DNA from 3 places in the Arthrobacter sp. GW822-FHT05G07 genome. Region 2 is predicted to be linked to each of the others. Evidence: predicted binding sites of a transcription regulator. Region 2 holds the regulator's gene; each other region holds the start of a gene.

Region 1 (4,498 bases), on a different contig from region 2:
CCCGGGGTTGGGTACGGATCCTGGCCGAGAATCAAGACTTTGACGTCGGCCAGAGGCTGATTGAAGGCGCGCAACAGGTTCTTGGCAGCAGGTAGAACCTGGGTGCCGCTGGATGCTTGGCCGGCTACATAACCCAAGGCTTCCCGGAGTTGGCCCTCAACAGGGCGCAGTGCATCTGCCCAGTCGGGAGCCATCAGCTCCTCGAGGGACAGCTCAAGGAGGGCGGTGAAGCCCGGGTCAGCTGCGTCGGCAGGTTCAAGATCAAAGAGTGCATCCTCACCAGTCACCACGCCATTGTCTCCCGCGCGGCGCCGCGCCTGCGAATGACACCGTTGTTATTCGCCCGTAACATGGGGGTAGGACATTTTCCCCCATCAAGCGTCGAAGGAGTGTGCCGTGGCAGAACCAGTACCGGAACCGATGGCGTCGCAGAGCACCGGCTTTGCCCTTGAGGACCTCGCGGCCGAGACCCGTAGTGACTCTCCGTTGAGTGAACGGGACCAGCAGATGCTGGCGCTGGAGCGGCAATGGTGGAAGTACGCCGGGGCCAAGGAACAGGCTATCCGGGAGCTGTTCGATCTCTCCGCCACACACTATTACCAGATCCTGAACGCGCTCATTGATACCGAGGACGCGTTGGCCCACGATCCCATGCTCGTCAAGAGATTGCGTAGACTACGTACGTCCCGCCAGCGCGCGAGGACTGCACGTCGCTTGGGGTCCGACGCGTAAATCGCCAGGCTGATCTGTCAGCAGCAACCAGCAAGGACACGGCTTCACCATGACCAAATATGCCAAGGACGAATTCGACCGGGTTCCGCAGAACACGTCCCGTCAAGGCGTTCACCGCGACGCCCAAGAGACCGCACGCCCCACTCTGTGGCCGGTCCTGACCGTTGGGGCAGTGGCCTTGGTGCTTGGGCTGGTGGCCTTCCTGATCCTCCCCAACCTTGGGCTGGTAGCACCCAGCGCTTCGTCGAACACCACGACGCCGGCACCCCAGCAGACATCTACGGCGCCGTCCGCTGAACCCACCGAATCCAGCAGCGCACCTACCGCTTCCAGCGAACCCAGCAGCGAACCGACGCCGTCGGAATCTCCTTCTGCTACCCCGTCGTCCGCGCCGGTGGATAAGAGCACTCCGGTGGCTGTGTACAACGGCGCGGGGACTGCGGGCTTGGCAGGGCGTGTGGCAGGCCTCGTCCAGGGCGACGGTTGGGCGCTGAGCACGGTAGGAAACTGGGGCGGACTGCCGCAGCAGACGTCCGTAATCTTCTACAACGCGCCCGAGCAGAAGGCCAACGCGGAGGCCTTGGGTACGCTACTGGGCATCCAGACCATCGTGGAAACGCCCGAGGTTCAACAGCCGCTGGTGGTTGTGGCCGGGCCCGGTTACCAATAAGCTCCAGGCCCCTTCCGCAGCTGAAATTCCCCAACTCGGTTAAGCCTCAATAACAAAAGCGGTGCCTTGGCCATCCACAGCAGCGCGGTGCCAGTGACAATGGTTACAGTGGATTAATTCCGGTACGGAGATCCCGGCTACCGGTCTTGGCTACTGCGAAAGTGTGGGCATCATGGCTTTGGGAACCGTCAAATGGTTCAACGCCGAAAAAGGATACGGCTTCATCACTGTGGATGAATCCGGCGACGACGTCTTTGTGCACTGGTCCGCCATCCAGATGGATGGCTTCCGCGCCCTCGAAGAAGGTCAGCGGGTTGAGTTCGAACTGGGGGAGGGGCAGAAAGGCCCACAAGCCGAAGGTGTTCGCGTCGCGTAGTTCCGCTCCTGGATCCGTGCCCGTCACGTCAGCCCTCGGCTGAAATCCCTTTGTATGTAGAGCAAAGTGGCATCTCTGCTTGCACTCTCCCCGGTCGAGTGCTAATTATTGATTTAGCACTCCTATGGTTCGACTGCTAAACCCGGCCCGGCTAACCCCGGCGGCGGACAGGCATTGGACCGGCGGAGGATCAAGAAACACCTTGGTGGGGTGAGGTCCGGAGCGCGGGGCATACAGAGGCCGCAAGCAAAGGACCGTCCGTCGCGGGCACCCCATCTGACAGGTACCTTCTTAACGACTGTCCCGAAAGGACTACCGCCGTTATGGCCAAGATCATTGCATTTGATGAAGAGGCTCGCCGCGGCCTCGAGCGGGGCCTGAACATCCTCGCAGACGCCGTCAAGGTCACCCTCGGCCCGCGTGGACGCAACGTCGTCCTCGAAAAGAAGTGGGGCGCCCCCACGATCACCAACGATGGTGTTTCCATCGCCAAGGAGATCGAACTGGACGATCCTTACGAGAAGATCGGTGCAGAACTGGTCAAGGAAGTTGCCAAGAAGACGGATGACGTCGCTGGCGACGGTACCACCACTGCAACCGTACTGGCCCAGGCACTGGTGAAGGAAGGCCTGCGCAACGTTGCCGCCGGCGCCGACCCGCTGTCCCTCAAGCGCGGTATCGAGAAGGCTGTTGAGGCAGTCATCAGCGAACTGCTGGCCTCCGCCAAGGAAATCGAAACCAAGGAAGAGATCGCAGCTACGGCTTCCATCTCCGCCGGCGACCCGGAAATCGGCAGCCTCATCGCCGAAGCCCTGGACAAGGTGGGCAAGGAAGGCGTCATCACGGTCGAGGAATCCAACACCTTCGGCCTGGAGCTCGAACTCACCGAAGGCATGCGCTTCGACAAGGGCTACATCTCGGCTTACTTCGTCACCGACGCAGAGCGCCAGGAAACGGTCCTCGAGGACCCGTACATCCTGATCGTCAACTCCAAGATCTCCAACGTGAAGGAACTCGTCACGGTTCTGGAGAAGGTCATGCAGTCCAACAAGCCGCTGCTGATCATCGCCGAAGACATCGAGGGCGAGGCCCTGGCCACCCTGATCGTCAACAAGATCCGTGGCACCTTCAAGTCCGTTGCCGTCAAGGCTCCGGGCTTCGGTGACCGCCGCAAGGCACAGCTTGCCGACATCGCCATCCTCACCGGTGGTCAGGTCATCTCCGAAGAAGTTGGCCTCAAGCTCGAAAACGCTGGCCTGGAACTCCTGGGCACCGCCCGCAAGGTTGTTGTCACCAAGGACGAGACCACCATCGTTGAAGGTGCCGGCGACGCCGAGCAGATCGCAGGCCGCGTGGCCCAGATCCGCGCCGAGATCGAGAACTCCGACTCCGACTACGACCGCGAGAAGCTGCAGGAACGCCTGGCCAAGCTGGCCGGCGGCGTTGCAGTCATCAAGGCCGGTGCCGCAACCGAAGTTGAGCTCAAGGAACGCAAGCACCGCATTGAGGACGCAGTCCGCAACGCAAAGGCTGCTGTTGAAGAAGGCATCGTTGCCGGTGGTGGCGTTGCCCTCATCCAGGCTGGCGCCAAGGCATTCGCCAACCTCACCCTCCAGGGTGACGAGGCAACCGGTGCCAACATCGTCAAGGTTGCCATCGACGCACCGCTGAAGCAGATCGCCTTCAACGCCGGCCTCGAGCCGGGCGTTGTGGTGGACAAGGTTCGCGGCCTGCCTTCCGGCCACGGCCTGAACGCTGCCACGGGTGTCTACGAAGACCTTCTGGCTGCCGGCGTCAACGACCCCGTAAAGGTCACCCGCTCGGCTCTCCAGAACGCTGCTTCCATCGCTGGTCTCTTCCTGACCACCGAGGCCGTAGTTGCCGACAAGCCGGAGAAGAACGCTCCGGCTCCCGGCGGCGACGACATGGGCGGCATGGGCGGCTTCTAAGCCTCCCTGCTGTAGCGATACAGCGCCCAGCCTCACGCTGAACAGCATGACGACGGCGGTCCTCACCATGTGGTGGGGACCGCCGTTCTGCGTCGGCACCCCTGGCTGCGTCACCCAAGTAGGTAGCAGCAGATGCCCTATTGAGTGTTCAAAACGGCATCTACTACGACTCACTTGGGTACTATCACGGTTTCAGTGTCGGTGTGGTCTGGCAGGATTAACCCATGACGATTATTGCTGCCGCCGATGGTTCCGCCCTCGGTAATCCTGGGCCGGCCGGTTGGGCCTGGTACGTTGATGACTCCTGTTGGCGAGCAGGAGGTTGGCCGCACGGTACCAACAACCAGGGTGAACTGATGGCCGTCCTGGACCTGTTCCGGTCCACGGCCCACGTGCCGCAGGAAGAGCTGCTGATCCTTTGCGACAGCCAATACGTCATCAACTGCATCACCAAGTGGATGCCGGGTTGGAAACGGAAGGGCTGGCGGAAGGCAGACGGCAAGCCCGTGCTGAACGTGGACCTTCTCAAAGACATTGACCAAGCGATCGTTGGCCGCAAATACACCTTCGAATGGGTCAAGGGCCACGCGGGCCACGACCTCAACGAGGCCGCAGACGAGCGTGCTCGCGCAGTTGCCACGGCCTACCAGCAGGGCGTAGCGCACAGGGCCGGCCCTGGGTTCCCCGGTGCGCAGGGGGAGGGTACGGCACAGGCACAGGCACAGACCAAGGCTCAGGTGCAAGGCAAGGCACAGGCGGATGTTGAGTCTC
Region 2 (4,498 bases):
GTATGAGCTGCGGGTTTCACAAGTCGATGAAGCGGGCGCAACCATCGAAACGAGCACCGATACCCGCTTGTTCAACGTCGGTTAGTCTGCGGGCTGACTACCAGCGGCCCAGAACGTCACTGGCAAGAACGACGGCGGCTGGTCCCGCCGTCGACGACCGCAAGACATGGTGACCCAAGAGGGCCGTCACCGCGCCCGAGTCGCTGAGCCGAGTTACTTCACGCGGTGAGATTCCGCCCTCAGGTCCCACGATCAAGAGAACTTCGCGCGGCTTACCTTCGTTAGGTAACGCCGCCAACTCTTCAAGGACAGTTCTCAGGGGGTTCTTGGCGTCTTCATGCAGGATGATGGCCATGTCAGCGTCCGCTACGGCCTTGGCCAAAGCAACGGTATCCACAATGGACCGCACCTCGGGAATCCAGGCACGCCGCGCCTGCTTGGCCGCGGCTGTGACCACCGACTGCCACTTCGCATGTGCTTTGGCGGCCCTCTCACCCTTCCACCGCACGATTGCACGCTCGGACTGCCAGGGGATAACAGCATCTATGCCGAGTTCCGTGGCAGTCTCGATGGCGAGTTCGTCGCGGTCGCCTTTAGCCAGGGCCTGGACCAGCACCAGCCGGACCTCCGGTTGCTCCTCGAACAGCACTTCGGAGGCCTTAACCGTCAAGGTGCTGGATCCGGCGTCGACCACTGTCCCTGTCAGCCGCACGCCGGCACCATCTGCAATATCCACGGGCTCGCCTGTGGTCAGGCGCTTAACCGTGACAGCATGCCGGGCCTCTGCACCCTCGAGGACGAAGGTGGAACCAGGGACTACCTGACCGAGGGAACCCGCCGGCGTGAAGAAAACAGGATTGCTCACCGCTACAGGTTACCGAGCTTGTCCCGCAGCTTTGCGAACATACCGCCGCTGGCCACAAGCTTTCCTTCCGTAAACTGCTCGCCACGCAGCTTGGCCAGCTGCTGCAAGAGTTCTTCCTGGGCGGGGTCGAGCTTGCTGGGCGTCTCCACATGCAGGTGCACCTTGAGGTCGCCACGGCCGTAGCCCCGGAGGTGCGTGACACCCAGGCCGCGGAGGGTAATGACTTCTCCCGATTGCGTGCCGGCCTTCACATCAATGTCCTGTGCGCCGTCGAAAGTGTCCAGCTGCAGCTCGGTTCCCAGCGCGGCCGCCGTCATGGGCACGCTGAGCGTGGCGTGAAGGTCGTCGCCTTCACGCATGAACATGGCGTCGTTGTTAACCCGGATCTCTACATAGAGGTCACCTGCAGGACCACCTGCGGGCCCCGCTTCACCCTGTCCGGACAGCTGGATGCGCGTACCGGTTGCGACGCCTGCCGGGACCTTGATGGTGAGGGAACGGCGGCTGCGGATACGGCCCTGCCCGTTGCACTCGTTGCAGGGATCCTTGATAACGGTGCCGAAGCCTTCGCAGGAACCGCAGGGGGCGGTGGTCATGACCTGGCCGAGGATGGATCGGACAGCCCGCTGAACCTGGCCACTGCCACCGCAAATGTCGCAGCGCTCCGGATGGGTGCCCGGGCGGCAGCAGCTGCCATCACAGGTGGGGCAGACCACGGCGGTGTCCACTTCAAGCTTCTTGTTGACGCCGAACACGGCGTCCTTCAGGTCGATGCGGACGCTGATGAGCGCGTCCTGGCCGCGACGGACACGGGAAGCCGGTCCACCGTGGCCACCGCCTCCACCAAAGAAGGTGTCGAAGATGTCCTGGAACGCGAAACCCTGGCCGGAATAGCCGCCACCGAAACCGTTGTCGGTGCCGTTCTCATTGCCCGTGGCGTCGTAGACCCGGCGTTTCTGGGGGTCTGACAACACTTCGTAAGCGTGGGTCACGGCCTTGAACTGTTCCGCGACATCCTCACCGGGGTTTACGTCGGGGTGCAGTTTCCGCGCCAACTTGCGGTACGCCTTTTTGATCTCTTCCCCGGTGGCTTCCGGCGAGACTCCCAAAACGTCATAGTGGCTGCTCAAAGTCGGTATCTCTTCCTTGTTGTACTGCGGATGTTTCCTCGGACCGGTGTTCAGCCGCCGAGAATGCGGGAAAGGTAACGGGCCACGGCACGAACGGCTGCCATGGTGGTGGGATAGTCCATGCGTGTGGGACCGAGAATCCCCACCTTGGCGCCGGAGCCGTAGCCCGTAGCCACGACGGATGCCTCAGCCAAGCCGTCGTACGGATTCTCGCGTCCAATGCTCACAGTGACTCCGCGGGGGTCATCCCCCATATCGGACAACAACCGGAGCATGACAACTTGTTCCTCGAGTGCTTCCAGCACGGGACCGATGCTCAGGGGGAAATCCACGTTGGAGCGCGCAAGGTTGGCCGTTCCTGCCATCAGGATGCGCTCTTCTCGGCTGGTGTCACTGAGCGATTGGAGCCCCTGGGCCAACGTCTGCGCCAGGCTGCGGAGCTCCGGCGGGCACAGGGCAACTACCGATGGGAGCACCTGCGGCAAGAGAGCCAGTTGCGTGGCGGCAATGCTGCCGAGGAAGCGGGACCTCAGGAGCATCAAGGCTTCGTTGCTTACGTCCGAGCCGGCGTCGATGACCTTCTGCCCTACGCTGCCGGTGTCCGCGATGAGGACCACGAGCACCTGCTTTGGGCCCAACAGGACGAACTCCACGTGACGGACCAGTGCGCGGTTGGAATGCGGATACTGCACGACGGCCACCTGATTGGTCAGCTGCGACAGGAGCCTTACGGTGCGCTCCAGGATGTCGTCAACCTCATCGGGGCCCTCTAGCAACGAATGGATGGCCCTGCGTTCGGCGGCCGAGAGCGGCTTTACCTGCGAAATGCGGTCGACGAACAGGCGGTAGCCCTTGTCCGTAGGGATTCTCCCTGCACTGGTGTGGGGGGCCGCGATGAGGCCTTCCTCTTCCAAGACAGCCATGTCGTTCCTGATGGTGGCACTGGAAACGCCAAGATGGTGCCGCTCCACGAGGGCCTTCGAACCGACAGGTTCCCTGGAATGCACGTAATCCTCAACGATGGCACGCAGCACCTCAAGCTTGCGCGGCTCACTCATTGCTCCACCTCCTGACGACTGCCATGGTCCCTGGGACCGGTCAACGCGGGATCTCAATCGGACCACCACACTTAGCACTCAACATGCCCAAGTGCTAACAAGTCTAGTATGAGCCACCCCGTTGCTAGCATTGAAACCTGCCGCGGCCGGCTTCGGCCCGCACCATAAACCAGCACAAAGGTAGGAATCCCTTGGCTTTCGACAATTGGGGACCGCAGGATCTGTCCGCTCCAGCCAAAAAGCAGCTGCCGGAAGTAGCCGTCCAGCGGGGAATGGTCCTCGAGGACGTCCAGTCCGGCTGGGTGGGCGAAGTCACCCGCGTTGAGAAATCGGGCGGAATGCATGTGGTCTCCCTTGAGGACCGGCGCGGAAAGACCAAATCTTTCCAGCTCGGATACGGGTTCCTGTTGGAGGGCCAGGCCATACGGCTTATGCCTCCTGCTGCCCGCCCTGCCGCCTCTGCCGCCCCTTCCACCCGGACAGCCTCCGGATCCGTGAGGGTACAGGGCCAACGTGCCCAGGTGGCCAAGGCGAGCCGCGTCTGGGTGGAAGGAAAGCACGACGCCGAACTCGTCGAGAAGGTCTGGGGTGACGATCTCCGCGTGGAAGGCATCGTCGTGGAGCCATTGCATGGCGTAGACGACCTGAAGTCGGCCATCGCTGCCTTCAACCCCGGGCCGGGTCGCCGACTCGGCATCTTGGTGGACCACCTTGTCCCCGGCTCCAAAGAGTCGCGCATCGCCGCCGATGCCATGACGGTACCGGGGGCTGCAGGAAACGTTTTGATTGTCGGCCACCCCTACGTGGACGTCTGGCAGGCCATCCGGCCAAAGGTCCTGGGCATTGAGGCATGGCCGGAAGTCCCCCGCGGGATCGACTGGAAGACGGGAATCCTCAGCGCGTTCGGCTGGCCCCACGAGACTGCCGAGGACATAGGCTTGGGCTGGCAACGTCTCCTTGGTGCAGTACGCACGTATGCCGACCTCGAGGCATCGCTGCTGGGACGCGTTGAGGAAGTCATCGATTTCCTGACAGTTCCCTGAGGCAACGTCCACGAAGGAACATCAACCACCGTGTCAAAGGGGCGTTGGTCCCGGGAAGCACGTTGGGGCCGGTATTCTGGGACAGCAACACCGCAGCATCTTTACAGCAAAGGGAAGACACCGTGGCAGATAACGCTCCTGAAGAACCGGGCAGCGCCGCAGGCCGGCCCCAGTACCATGGCGCGCCTGCCAACGCACTACCGTTGACGGCCAGCGAGGACAGGCAGTGGGCTACGCTGGCCCACTTCGGCGGCATCCTGGGATGCCTGCCGTCCCTTCTGATCTACTTGATTTTCCGGGATCGCGGGCCGTTCACCGCGCAGGAATCAAAAGAAGCCCTGAACTTCACGCTGCCTCCCACCATCGCTGCAGTGCTGGCCAACATCCTGGTGCTGCTGCCCG
Region 3 (4,498 bases), on a different contig from region 2:
CGTCGAAATCCGCGCCGCTGGTGATTTCAGCGGCGCCCTGGTTGCCGATCACCAGCGCGGCCCGACGCACGCCGGGGCGCGCCACAGCGTTGAACCAGAGGGTCACTTCGGTGACGTCTCCGCCCACTGAGACCCACTGGGCTTCACAGCCTGGGGGCACGGAGTCGTGGGGAATGCCGGGACCCATCTTGACGCCGATAGCGCGGCCGGTCGCCGCCAGACGTTCTACGAAGGACAGCGGGGGAGAGAAGGCTTCAGGATCCCAAATCCGCTTGGTTCCGGACGTGGACGTGGTTCGGCGGGCAGGATCCAGCCATACCCCGTCCATCCCGTCCAACTCTACGGAGGTTGCATCCGCATGCACCACGGTGGCATGCGGGAAGGGCATGAGATTGATGGTGGCGCAGGCGGCAGTGGTTTCATCCATCTCAACGGCGGTCACGGAAATGTCCATTGACGCCATCGCCATGGAATCGGCGCCAAGGCCGCAGCCGAGGTCTGCAACGTGCGAGATGCCGGCCTTCGCAAAGCGCTCCGCGTGCCGGGCTGCGACGTTCAATCGCGTGGCCTGTTCCAAACCGGCTTGGGTGAACAGCATCTGCCGGGCAAACTCGCCGAACTTTGCCTCTGCGCGTGTCCGCAGCCGGGATTGCGTGAGCACCGCGGCCACGAGTTCGGGGGAGTGACCGGCCTTCCGAAGGTGCGCGTTGACGCTGAACGAATCGGCCTCCCGGTAGGGCCCCAGGGAGGCAAGAAGTTCCCATCCTTCAGTGGTCAGCAAGGGGGCGATCTGTTCCTGCGGTGCGTGAGGCATGGGATCAAGCCTAACGGCGCGGCACTTGACAGCGTGACCGGCTAATCAGCCCGATAAGGTTGTTTTCATGGAAGACAACGCAGCCCCGCACCCCTCAACCATGGCAAAATTCGCGCGCCCCGCCCTCATAGCAGGGGGAGTGATCGCGGTGGTGTGCATCGGCCTGCTCGTCATTATCTTCGCGTTGGATTCCTTCAATGCCGCCACCTACTCCGTCGCTGGCAAAAGCGTCAATGACGCCACGGATGAAGCGCGAGGCATCCGCGAACTTTACAGCGGAGCCAGGACCGGTGGAATCATCACGCTGGTGATCTCCGGCGTCATGGCCGTTGCCGCCGCCGTGGTGCTGTATCTGAACCGTGGCAACGCTCCGCTGGACGAAGACGATGACGGCGAAGACTACGATCTGGACGACCTCACCGGCAGGTGACGAACGTTCACCCATGACGAAATGCTGGCACTCACCTTGACCGAGTGCTAACGCTTACATAGAGTCTTGTTAGCACTCTCCCCCGGAGGGTGCTAATCACGCCAAGCGTCTTCCGGCACCGCGACGACGGTTGTACGCTCCGGCACCCTAGTTCTTAGTCCATGAATCAGCTCATGAAAAGGAGAGTCCGAGTGTCGGTCTCGATTAAGCCTCTTGAGGATCGTATTGTTGTTCGCCCGCTCGAAGCAGAGCAGACCACGGCTTCCGGCCTGGTAATTCCGGACTCCGCACAGGAGAAGCCGCAGGAAGGCGAAGTTGTTGCAATCGGCCCCGGCCGCTTCGATGACAACGGCAACCGCGTACCGGTTGACGTAGCTGTTGGCGACGTCGTCATCTACTCCAAGTACGGTGGAACCGAAGTCAAGACCGGCGGCAACGAGTACCTCGTTCTGTCCGCCCGCGACGTCCTTGCGATCGTCGTAAAGTAACTTCCCGGAGCCCCGCACCGCCGCCGCGTTGGAATCATTCCAACCCGTCAGCGGTGCGGGTTTTCTGTCTTGAAAGGACACAACCATGGCAAAGCAGCTTGCTTTTAACGATGCTGCCCGCCGGTCTCTTGAGGCCGGTATCGACAAGCTCGCCAACACTGTCAAGGTGACGCTTGGCCCGCGCGGCCGCAACGTCGTGCTGGACAAGAAGTGGGGCGCTCCCACGATCACCAACGACGGCGTGACCATCGCCCGCGAAGTTGAGCTTGACGACCCCTACGAGAACCTTGGCGCACAGCTGGCCAAGGAAGTAGCCACCAAGACCAACGACGTCGCCGGTGACGGCACCACCACGGCTACCGTGCTGGCACAGGCGCTGGTCAAGGAAGGCCTCCGCAACGTTGCTGCCGGCGCAGCTCCGGGCGAGATCAAGCGCGGCATCGAGGTTTCCGTCGAAGCCGTCGCCGCCCGCCTCCTGGAGAACGCCCGCGAAGTTGAAGGCACCCAGGTTGCCAGCGTTGCAGCCATCTCCGCGCAGAGCGACGAGGTTGGCGAACTGCTGGCTGAAGCATTCGGCAAGGTTGGCAAGGATGGTGTGATCACCATTGAAGAGTCCTCCACCACCCAGACCGAACTGGTCCTCACCGAGGGCATGCAGTTCGACAAGGGCTACCTTTCCCCGTACTTCGTCACCGACGCTGAGCGCCAGGAAGCCGTCCTTGAGGACGCCCTCATCCTGATCAACCAGGGCAAGATCTCCTCGCTGCAGGACTTCCTGCCGCTGCTGGAGAAGGCCCTGCAGGCAAACAAGCCGCTCTTCATCATCGCTGAAGACATCGAAGGCGAAGCCCTTTCCACGCTGATCGTCAACCGCATCCGCGGCACGCTCAACGTTGTTGCCGTCAAGGCTCCGGGCTTCGGCGACCGCCGCAAGGCCATGCTCCAGGACATCGCCACGCTCACGGGCGCCCAGGTTGTTTCCCCGGACCTCGGCCTGACCCTGGACACCGTTGGCCTGGAGGTGCTTGGTACCGCGCGCCGCATCACGGTGACCAAGGACAACACCACCATCGTTGACGGCGCCGGCACGGCCCAGGACGTTGCCGACCGCGTTGCACAGCTGCGTGCTGAGCTCACCCGGACGGACTCCGACTGGGACAAGGAAAAGCTGCAGGAACGCCTGGCCAAGCTGGCCGGCGGCATCGGCGTGATCAAGGTTGGCGCAGCCACCGAGGTTGAGCTGAAGGAAAAGAAGCACCGCATCGAGGACGCAGTTTCCTCCACGCGTGCAGCCCTCGAAGAAGGCATCGTTTCCGGTGGCGGTTCCGCTCTCATCCACGCCCTCAAGGCACTGGACGAGTCCCCGGCCGTGAAGGCGCTCGAAGGCGACGCAGCAGCTGCTGTGGGCATCGTCCGCCGCGCCCTGGTTCAGCCGCTGCGCTGGATCGCCCAGAACGCAGGCTTCGACGGCTTTGTTGTTGTTGCCAAGGTTTCCGAGCTCGAAGCCAACCACGGCTTCAACGCCAAGTCCGGCGAGTACGAGGACCTGATCGCCGCTGGCGTGATCGACCCCGTCAAGGTCACCCGTTCGGCTCTCCGCAACGCCGCTTCCATCGCTGCCCTGGTTCTCACCACCGAGACCCTGGTTGCCGAGAAGCCGGCTGAGGAAGAAGACGCACACGCAGGCCACCAGCACTAACGGCCTGTTTTACAAAGGCCCCGGTCACGTTGACCGGGGCTTTTGTTGTCTGCGGCTTTGCGCGGGGCGGCTATTGTGAGCGTACGACGGCGGCGGTAACCTGACGCTAATACGGCGGCTTGGGTGCGTCACCGGGGTGCATCGTCGCCGCAAGGTGAGCCATGACGATGCCTGCCACAGCCTTGGACCTGGGACGCTCGGCGTTCTCCGAGCATCGCTGGAGCGATGCTCTGGATTGCCTCGCCCGCGCGGATGCCGAGGGTGGTCTGCCTCCCCAAGACATTGAGCTGGTGGCATCCGTGGCGATGCTCCTGGGTAAGGAATCGGAGGGCGTCGCCTACCTGACGAGAGCCCATGACGAGTACGTGACCGTGGGGGATATGGCAGGGGCGGCCCGCTGTGCAGCGTGGCTGGTCCTCTACCTCATGAACCTCGGGGAACAAGCGCGGGGTTCCGGCTGGTTGTCCCGTGCCAAGCACATGCTGGACGGAATGGTAGACCCCACGGAAGCCGAGGGCTACGTCCTGATCCCGACAGCACTGGGAGCACTGTATGGAGGGAATCCGGAGACCAGCAACGAGCTCTTCAGCCGCGCTTTGGCCTTGGGGCAGCGGTTCCACGACCGTGACCTGACGGCGTTGGGGCAGTTGGGCGTTGGGACTGCCCGGATCAACTTGGGATTCCCCGATGAAGGCCTCGGTTTCCTGGACGAAGCGATGGTCGCCGTAAGCGCCGGGGAAGTCTCGCCCATCCCCTCGGGCATCATCTACTGCGCTGTGATCGGAAGCTGCCGCCTGACCTTGGACGTGCAGCGCGCGCACGAGTGGACGGCTGCGCTGGCACGCTGGTGCGGGCAGCAGCCTGACATGGTCATGTTCAGCGGGCAATGCCAAACGCACAGGGCCGAGTTGTTCATCCTCCATGGAGCTTGGGAGGAAGCCATGGCGGCACTCAAGATCGCCCAAGACCGTTCTCGACACGGCGACCCCGAAGCGACTTGGGGCGCCTGGTACTTTCAAGGCGAGCTCTTTCGCCTCACCGGCCTTGATGAAGAAGCGGCCTCGGCC

Evidence for each region. Region 2 encodes HrcA, which represses chaperone genes, less so after heat shock. Its sites were predicted from a motif close to TTNGCACTCGNNNNNNNCGAGTGCNAA; they were not measured.
Region 1: a site for HrcA is predicted at 1,892-1,918, ahead of groL (chaperonin GroEL). Genes of this name have one in related genera too.
Region 3: a site for HrcA is predicted at 1,269-1,295, ahead of groES (co-chaperone GroES). Genes of this name have one in related genera too.

What each region holds. Positions count from the first base shown of each region.
Region 1 is NZ_JBXALT010000001.1:549,913-554,410, reverse strand. Features, by position in the region: gene AC1RJY_RS02445 (uracil-DNA glycosylase) at 1-290, opposite strand, end outside; gene AC1RJY_RS02440 (DUF3263 domain-containing protein) at 397-732, shown strand; gene AC1RJY_RS02435 (LytR C-terminal domain-containing protein) at 782-1,402, shown strand; gene AC1RJY_RS02430 (cold-shock protein) at 1,575-1,778, shown strand; gene groL (chaperonin GroEL) at 2,102-3,727, shown strand; gene AC1RJY_RS02420 (RNase H family protein) at 3,952-4,498, shown strand, end outside.
Region 2 is NZ_JBXALT010000005.1:243,376-247,873, reverse strand. Features, by position in the region: gene AC1RJY_RS10375 (GerMN domain-containing protein) at 1-85, shown strand, start outside; gene AC1RJY_RS10370 (16S rRNA (uracil(1498)-N(3))-methyltransferase) at 98-865, opposite strand; gene dnaJ (molecular chaperone DnaJ) at 868-1,995, opposite strand; gene hrcA (heat-inducible transcriptional repressor HrcA) at 2,046-3,053, opposite strand; gene AC1RJY_RS10355 (DUF3097 domain-containing protein) at 3,245-4,096, shown strand; gene AC1RJY_RS10350 (DUF4870 domain-containing protein) at 4,219-4,498, shown strand, end outside.
Region 3 is NZ_JBXALT010000008.1:258,098-262,595, forward strand. Features, by position in the region: gene AC1RJY_RS15705 (THUMP-like domain-containing protein) at 1-814, opposite strand, end outside; gene AC1RJY_RS15710 (hypothetical protein) at 882-1,244, shown strand; gene groES (co-chaperone GroES) at 1,436-1,732, shown strand; gene groL (chaperonin GroEL) at 1,818-3,431, shown strand; gene AC1RJY_RS15725 (helix-turn-helix transcriptional regulator) at 3,593-4,498, shown strand, end outside.